One region of the Agrobacterium sp. NPDC090273 genome, then DNA from elsewhere that is predicted to be linked to it. Evidence: riboswitches for the same ligand, from Rfam matches in the RefSeq annotation. Region 1 holds a riboswitch; the other holds the start of a gene.
What was found. A riboswitch is a leader RNA that binds a small molecule or an ion and turns the genes downstream of it on or off. The one in region 1 is predicted to bind cobalamin.
Positions count from the first base shown of each region.

Region 2: linked by a shared signal. The riboswitch ahead of ACIQT8_RS19665 (DUF1636 family protein) and the one ahead of ACIQT8_RS12475 (CbtB domain-containing protein) in region 1 are both predicted to bind cobalamin.

Region 1 covers NZ_JBIVYN010000004.1:92,747-97,153, forward strand. Annotated here, with positions in the region: gene ACIQT8_RS12460 (type 1 glutamine amidotransferase family protein) at 1-390, shown strand, start outside; gene ACIQT8_RS12465 (hypothetical protein) at 399-716, opposite strand; gene ACIQT8_RS12470 (CbtA family protein) at 721-1,455, opposite strand; gene ACIQT8_RS12475 (CbtB domain-containing protein) at 1,582-1,767, opposite strand; cobalamin riboswitch at 1,924-2,168, opposite strand; gene ACIQT8_RS12480 (c-type cytochrome) at 2,203-3,120, opposite strand; gene ACIQT8_RS12485 (c-type cytochrome) at 3,234-3,668, opposite strand; gene ACIQT8_RS12490 (LysE family translocator) at 3,785-4,407, opposite strand, start outside.
Region 2 covers NZ_JBIVYN010000007.1:286,097-290,503, forward strand. Annotated here, with positions in the region: gene cobN (cobaltochelatase subunit CobN) at 1-1,186, opposite strand, end outside; gene cobW (cobalamin biosynthesis protein CobW) at 1,189-2,226, opposite strand; gene ACIQT8_RS19665 (DUF1636 family protein) at 2,223-2,609, opposite strand; cobalamin riboswitch at 2,766-2,982, opposite strand; gene cobO (cob(I)yrinic acid a,c-diamide adenosyltransferase) at 3,114-3,731, shown strand; gene ACIQT8_RS19675 (cobyric acid synthase) at 3,735-4,407, shown strand, end outside.

The DNA.
Region 1 (4,407 bases):
CCAGATAATATCGATGCTCTGGTGATCGCCGGTGGTCTCAGTTGGGAAAAAGGCGAGGCCGCGGATATCAGTGCCCTTGTGCACCGGTTTCGAAACAAGGGGCGTGTGATCGGTGGGATCTGCGCCGCCGCAAGCGCACTTGCGGGAACCGGCATCCTCAACGATGTCGCTCATACCGGCAACTCGCTGGCATCGCATCGTGCCTATCAAGCCTATCTGGGTGAAGGTCTTTATCGCGATCAACCGCAAGCCGTCAGCGACGGCGGTATCGTCACGGCGCCGGGCAGCGCACCGGTCAGTTTCGCAACGGAAATTCTCAAAGCCCTTGGCCTCTTTGGTCCGGAGGCCGAAGCGGAATTGAGAATTTTCGCAGCGGAACACACGAAGTAGGACAGAAGCTATCTGCCGCGATCCAGAACGCGGCAGATGCGAGGGTTAACAGCGTCGCCCTCGCCAGCTAACACGCGACGAATATCGCGGCTGTTGAGATGCAGACTGCGATCGAGAGGAAGGTCCAGGCGGGCGATCTTGGCCTTTGCAGCGGCAATGAACGCGACGCTGTGTTGCTGAAAATAATCAAGAACGGCCATCTGATCCGGCTCGCCCTTCAACAGGGCCTTGAAGGCCAGGCGGTGCACGGCGCAGGTCGCGCCGTGACCGGGAACGGCGAAACGCAGCGCGTCGAGTTCGTCGCTCCATTCTGCCGCGTCCCGCATGTTGTCAAACCGACTGGAAACGCTTCAGGAAGAAGGCGCTTAGCGTTCCAATCAATGCCCAGAAGACGAAACTCGTCACCGTCGCGGCAACGATGAACTGACGCTCCAGCGGCAGAGGCGCCAGCGCATGTTCACCTTCCGGCGGAAGCGGCGCACCCACCACATGCGGCGCGACAATCAGCACCAGAGCCAGAACCGCCGCCCAGGGTTCACGTCGGAAAGCGATCAGTGCAATACCGCCGCCAGTCGCGGCAACGGTTGCGATCCACCAGGTTTGACGAGCGGCGAGTGCGGCAGCCGGGCTTCCAGGCAGTTCTGGCGGAAGACCGATCATCGGTGCCAGCATGACGGCAGCAAACCCCGCCACACCCCACAACAGGCCCTCACGCCAACCGCCGTTGGTGCCGCGCAACGACAAGAGACCGGTCAAGACGAGTGCATAACCGATGGCCGTCAGAACATTGGCTGCGACTGTATAGGCCGCACGTTCGAAACCATCAGCCGGAGCCCAGGCGTCTTCGTCATGTTCATGTGTGTGGGCTGGAGCCTGTGCGGTCGTTTGCGCATCGGTTGCCGGCGCCGTGTCATGGCTGTGTGGAGCTTCACCACCAGCGCTTTCGTAGGTTTCCGCCTGCAGGATCAGCGGTGTGGTGCCAACGGCCTGCATGGCCGAAACGGCGACACCGCCAATCAAGCCGACCAGCACCGACGTAAAAACAATATTGCGAAAAGACGACATGCAATTTCCCCCTCAGGAGCATGAACCCGAAAGCGTCAGTGGCTTTCGAACGTCATCATGCCCTGTTTCCTCAAATTCTGGAGCAGCTTCACGTTCAGGGTGCAAAGTCCCCGAAATCATTCAGCTTTAGTGGCAGGGAAACGCATTGGCGTGGCGCGTATCATGCGCTGCGTTGTGAACAGCTTCGACATGCGAGAAGCCGACGAAACCGACGACGAAAAGGCCGAGAACGATCGCTGTCAGCGATTGGGCAATGCTGCTGCTTTTCGCTGTTACAGCGGCATTGGCGGTATTCTGATTGATAATAGACATGGTGAGCCTCTCCCGGCGCATCAGCGCCATTGTGAACGGGCAAGCGTCCAATCCAGGCGCAGGACCGCATCGATACAATTCACCACGGGGAATGCGAGACTGACACAGGCGCAGTCACCTGCCCCTGTAATCCTGCTGCTCCGGACACCCCGCCGGCATAAACATTTCCGTGAGGGCAGGTCTCCTGGCTCGCGGGTCAAAACCTGAAACACCTTCCCGGCCGGGTTATCCCCCGCATGAGCCCAACCTTTCGGTTCCAGCCATGCAGCCGACCAGTGGTATTTCCGTTTCAGGCTCTCCGCTCACAGTTGCGGGGGCAGCCACGAATGGGGATTGCTCCTTATCGTGTTCCCTTTTCACCTTCCGGATTTCCGGAAGGAACCATCACAGTTTTGTTATCCGACGGCGATAGTGGAGAGTCAATGCCTCTCCACCTCAACGCGCCGGAACAGCCTTCAGATAGGCGGCAATCGCGTCCCGGTCGTCCGCCGTCAACCGTGCCATGTTCTGCTGGACCTTGACCATGGAGCCGCCGACGCTGTCGAACTCCGGTGTAAAGCCGGTCTCGAGGTAGCTTGCGATATCCTCGGCTGCCCAACCGCCGATGCTTTCCGATGCTGGCGTAATGTCAGGAATTCTGCCCTCACCTTCCGGATTGGGACCGCCCGCCAGCCATTTGTCCGCAAGGAAGCCGCCAAGCGCATTGCGCGGCGTATGGCATTCGCCACAATGGCCAGGGCCCTCCACCAGATACTGGCCACGCAGCAGTTCGGCATCGGCATTGGCAAGTTCGACACGAGGGGCGCCTTTATCGAAATAAAGGAATTTCCAGCCACCCAAGGTGACACGCATGTTGAACGGGAATGGCAGGTCGTGTCCCGGTGCATCGTTCTGGCTCGCGGGAAGCGCCTTGAGATAACCGAAGAGATCGTTGATGTCCTTGGAGGTCATCCTGGCATAGGATGCATAGGGGAAGGACGGATAAAGATGTTCACCATCCCTGCCGACGCCCCGTGTCATGGCGTCGCCAAACTGCGCCAGCGTCCACCCGCCAATACCGTGCTGCGGATCAGACGAGATGTTCGGCACACGGAAGGTTCCGAAAGGGCTCGGCAGATCCTGACCGCCGGCAAGCGTCAGAAGTGCATCACCTGTTACACCGGGCGCAGCATGACAGCTTGCGCAGCCGCCTGCCCAGAACAGCGTCTCGCCGTTGGCGAGGTCCGGCTCTCCAAGGCTCGCCCAGTGGCTTGGCGCCTGCCGCTCCGGCGCCGTAACGACCATAAAAATACCGAAACCAGCGGCTGCGGCCAATACGGCGCCGCCCGCAAGTTTCGTCCAGATGGAAGGCATACCCCTCTCCCCTCTCAGACCAATCGACATTCACATTTGCACTGAGCGCACCGGATCGATCCGACGCCTCAAGAGAAAGCCACCCGAAGGCGACTTTCCCGATGCGATGAACATCACTTCTTCAGACGGTAGGTCTGATGGCAGGTACCGCAATCGGCGCCGAGTTTCTGCATGGCGGTTGCGACGCCGGCCTGATCCACGGGCAGGCTGGCGAGAATCGCGTCCGCATCTTCACCGAGCTTTGCAGACTTGGCCTTGAAGTCCTCGAAATTTTCCCAGATGGCGGGTGCTGCCGCACTGCCAGCTTCGGAGCCAGCCGGGAACTGGTCCGGGAAAGCCTTGGCGTTGGTGCTGATTGTCGTCACGGCAGTCTTGACCGCCTCGGCGTCAAAAGGCTTCTGCCCCTTGGAAATGGCGGCGAGCGACCCCATCGCGCCGCCAATCTGCTTCATCATGCCTTCGCGCTTTTCGACTTCGCCGGCTGCGTAAACCGCACCGGCGCACAGACAGCCGAACAGCATCGCTGCCGTGATGGTTTTCAGTTTCATGAACTCTCTCCTTGATCCCGACAGGTAACGGGCTTGATACGAACGGGGCGAGGATGCCCGTTCCGTCAGGCAAAAAGAAGTCACATTGAAGTGAAATTTCGCGTGAAAACAGAAGCCTAAGACAACCCTTCCCAGAGTGTCAGCAATGCGACTGCAACCAGCATCACACCCGCAGCGCGACCGATGAAAACAGTGGTAGCAGGCGAGGAAACAAGCCATGCCCTGCTTCTGTCCGCCGTTAATGCCAGCCCGCCATAGACCGCAAACTGGGTTGCCGCGACCATGAGGCCCATCACCGCGCCCTGCATCCAGATCGGCCCATAGGCGGGTTTGAGAAATTGTGGATAGATCGCCATCATGAAGAGATAGGCTTTGGGGTTCGACAGGCAGGTGAGCATGGCGCGCCAGAACGCTTTTCTGGCCGAGACGCTGGCATCCGCTTCGCCACCGTTCACGACGATGGAACTGCGCGCGAGGCTGATTCCGATCCAGACCATATAGGCTGCACCGGCGATCAACAGCGGTTTGAACAGCGATGGTATCCAGACAGCAAGCGCCCCCACACCAACGGCACCATACAGGGAATGCACAATGCCGCCCGCACTCATGCCACTTGCCGCCGACAGGCCGGTTCGCCTGCCGCCCGTCAACGCGCTCGCCAGAACGAACAGCATGTCCATGCCCGGCAGAATGACGATGCCAAAAAGCACCAGAAAGAAAAGCCAGAGATTTTCCGCGT
Region 2 (4,407 bases), on a different contig from region 1:
CGACGGCATATCCGGTTCGTCCGGGTGCCGCACCTGGATAATCGGGCATCAGAACAACAATACGACGCTCCTGACGCGGTGTCTGTTTCAATCGCAGGAAGGCTGCAATGCGGTTCGTCACCTGCAGGATGCGGTCTGACTCAGGCACATTGATGAGGGCTGAGTTACCCTGCGTACCGGGCTGCTTGAATGAGATCACACCGGCAAGAATCCGGCCATCCAGCTCCGGGAGCACGACGTGCATGGCAAGATCGGAAGGGTTTAGGCCACGGCTATTGTCCGCCCAACCGTCACGCCGGGTTGTTGCCATGATGACCTGAAAGACCGGCAATCCCAATCGATCGAACAGGGTTTTTCCATGGTCATCGACCTGACTGGCAAACGCCGTAGCAGCAATAATGGCAGCCGGTTTCAAGCCGGGAAGCACACGCTCCAGAAAACCCGCCGCATCCGCATCCTTCAGACCGCTGACAAAGATTGGCAACGGCGCGAAACCCCGCGCCTTCAAGGATGCAAACAATGCGTCGATGGGCGCGACATCGGACGCCAGCAGCATTGAGCGATAAAACAGGATGGGCAGGACTGGAGCATTGACGCCAAAATCCTCCGTCGCCCGTTTTTCAGCAACGAAGCCCTCACCCGGCCGATAAAAGCCGGTCTTTGGCAGGGGAACAGGTTCAACTTGCGGCCAGTTGTAACCGCCTGAGAGCGCCGCCAATCCGCTGGCGAGACGCTCCATGTTCTCCGACCCTCCTTCGCGGAAGAAGGAGAGGATCGCAGCAAGTGTCGACTGGTCGATCGTTGAAGCCGCTTCCAGCTTTTCGTCGCGCTCGCTGCATTCGCCGGGCAGAAGCGCAAGCTTCACACCGCGCCGTCGCGCCATCTGCGCAAGCTGATCCACGCCATACCGCCAGCGATACGCACCACCCAGAATCCGGATAAGGATAAGCTTTGCGTGTTCTGCGGTCTTCTCGATCCAAAGATCGACCGACATGGGGTGGCGAAGCTCCGAAAGATTGGCGGTAACGAGAATAGGGCGTGCCTGATCCTCCCGCCATGCCCGTTCCAGACAAGCGAGATCGCTGGCCGAAAAGGACAAAACCACGACATCTGCCTGCGGCTGGTTGAGATCAACCGGCTCGATCAGGTCGTCCAGAGACGACGATGTCGTGGCAAGGATATGCATTGTCAGGCAGCCAGCATCTGTTCGATCTTCTCGCGGTTCAGGCCTTTTTCACCGATGACGACCAGTCGGCTGCGCCGCGTCTCACCGGGCGCCCACGGCCGGTCGTAGTAGTGATTGACGCGGCTTCCGACCGCCTGCACCTGAAGACGCATCGGCTTGGCCGAAACCTCGATGAAGCCTTTGATACGAAGGACGTTTTCCGCTGCAGCCGTTTCGGCGATGCGGACGGCGAGGGCTTCCGGATCGGTCACCGCAGGCAGGTCGATAACGAAACTGTCGAAATCGTCGTGATCGTGATCGTGTTCTTCATCGTGATGCGTATGACGGTTTTCGATATCCTCTTCAACCGCAAGGCCGAGGCCAATCAGCACGGCAGGATCAACGGCGCCGTTCGACGCGACGACGATCTTAGCAGCCTTCGGCAGATGTTCCGAGACGTGGGCTTTGGCCTTTTCAAGACCGGCAGCGTCAAGCAGATCGGCCTTGGTCATGACGATGAGATCGGCACAGGCAACCTGATCTTCGAAAACCTCTTCAACGGGATCATCGTGATCAAGCGCTTCATCGGCCTGCCGCTGTGCGGAAAGAGCCTCCATGTCGTGTGCGACCTGGCCTTCAGCCAGAGCTGCGCCGTCCACGACAGCAATAACGGCATCAACCGTGACACGGCTTTTGATCGCCGGCCACTGGAAAGCCTGAACAAGCGGCTTTGGCAGTGCCAGACCCGAAGTCTCGATCAGAATGTGCTCGACCTTCGGCTGGCGGCTGAGAATCTGCTCGATCGCTGGCTGGAAGTCATCGGCCACTGTGCAGCAGATGCAGCCATTGGCCAGTTCGACAATGTTTTCTTCCGGGCAGCTCTCGATACCGCAACCCTTGAGAATTTCGCCATCGATGCCGACATCACCGAATTCATTGACGATAATGGCAAGACGTTTCCCGTCGAGTTTTTCGAGAAGGCCACGCAGAAGCGTTGTTTTTCCGGCCCCCAGAAAACCGGTAACGATGGTGCAGGGAACGCGATCCAGAAGGGTGCTCATTTCATCTCCTCGGTAAAATCGAATGGGGGAATACGCGCGACCATGCCGCGCTTCAAACTATCTGGACGGCCGCGCCAGGGCATCAGCCCGTCCGGCGCAGTGGCCAGCAGGCGAGCGCCAACAAGCAAATCCTCGGCATTGTCGGGCGTCAGTCCGCCAAACACATAAGACCAGCCATCGGCGCCACGTAAAACAGCGCTCAGCCCACGCTTGCAATTGGCAAGACAATTGACGCTTCGCACCTCGATACCCGCGTTGTGCGCCTTTTCGGCTGCACGTTCCGCCAGGATGGAACCGGGACGGGGATCGAGATCTGGATCGCTGGCATCACGACAACTGCGGCACACAAACACGACCACGCCGGAAACGTCATCGTTTTCCAACCCATCTTTGGTGCATGAGGATGTGACTGCGATATCCAAACCGTTTTCGCTTTCCGCGCCTTAAAACTTTTCGGGGTGCGCATCTCGAAAACGGCACGCTTGCCAGGCAAGGCGGCTCGTTCGATTTCAGCGGCTGGCCGGAGCACCCCGCCCGGCAGACGTTTTTGCGTGAACGGCAGGTCTCCTGGCTCGCGGCTTGATCGATACCCGTTTGACACCGCCTTCCCGGACATGTTCGGTCCAGTGGCTTCACGGTGTGGGCTTACCGCTTACAGTTGCGGGGGCAGCCACGGATTGACCCAACGGGGCTTGAACCGTGTTCCCTCTTAGCTTTCCCCGTTGCCGGAAAAAGACCGTTTGCTCGATACACTTAGGCTGAACGCCTTTTGCGGTCAATGCCATGCTGTCCCTGCCAGCGGATTGCCGGGTGCGGCAAATTGGGTATAGTCGCCGCTTCCACGGCGAGGTGTTCACACGCGCTGCCGAAAAACAGGGACATGCATGATGAACCGCGAAATCAACGACGCCGAAGCCGAGCGACACCGGCAGAAGATGGTGAACCGTAAAGCGGTGCAGGATGCCGAAGTTGCTGAAAAGACGGTCGAAAAAGGTCTGCTGATGGTCAATACCGGCCCCGGCAAGGGTAAATCGACGGCGGCGTTCGGGCTCGCCTTGCGCATGCTCGGAAATGGCAGGCGTGTCGGCGTCGTGCAGTTCATCAAGGGCGCATGGTCGACCGGTGAGCAGCAAGCACTGAGCCTGTTTGGCGACAAGGTGGAGTGGCGAACCATGGGCGAAGGTTTCACATGGGACACGCAGGATCTGAAGCGCGATGTCGCCGCGGCAACCAAGGCATGGGAAGAGGCCAAGACCCTGATGGCCGATGAAAGCATCGGTCTTTTGATCCTGGATGAACTCAACATCGCACTGCGCTACGACTACCTGCCTCTGGAAGAGGTCATTGCAACGCTTGAGAAACGCCGGACTGATTTGCATGTCATCGTCACCGGCCGTAACGCCAAGCCAGCCCTGATCGAGGCCGCCGATATGGTCACGGAAATGAGCCTCGTCAAACATCACTTCAAGGCGGGCGTGAAGGCGCAGGCGGGAATCGAGTTCTGATCCATGACTGCACGCGCCCTTATGTTTCAGGGAACCGGCTCCGATGTCGGGAAATCGCTGATGGTGGCGGGGCTGGCACGTGCCTTCGTCAAGCGCGGCCTGAGCGTCATGCCCTTCAAGCCGCAGAACATGTCAAACAATGCGGCAGTTACGGCGGATGGCGGTGAAATCGGCCGTGCGCAGGCCCTGCAAGCGCGTGCCGCGGGCGTCGCGCTGTCGGTTCACATGAACCCCGTCCTGCTGAAACCGCAAAGCGAGACCGGGGCGCAGGTAATCGTGCAAGGGAAGATCGCCGGCAACGCAAAAGCCGCAGAATATCAGGGCCTCAAGGCGGGTTTGATGCCGAAGGTCCTGGAAAGTTTCGAGTTGCTGAAGCAAAAAGCCGATCTGGTTCTGGTGGAAGGTGCCGGCAGCGCTTCAGAAATCAATCTGCGTGCCAACGACATTGCAAATATGGGTTTTTCCCGTGCCGCCGATGTACCGGTCATCCTGATCGGCGACATTGACCGGGGTGGCGTCATCGCGAGCTTGGTCGGCACCAGTGCGGTGCTGGATGACGCCGATGCCGCGATGATAGAAGGCTTCATTGTCAACCGTTTTCGCGGCGATCCTTCATTGTTCGACGAAGGCATGCGGATCATCGCTGCCAAAACGGGATGGCAAACCGTCGGCCTTC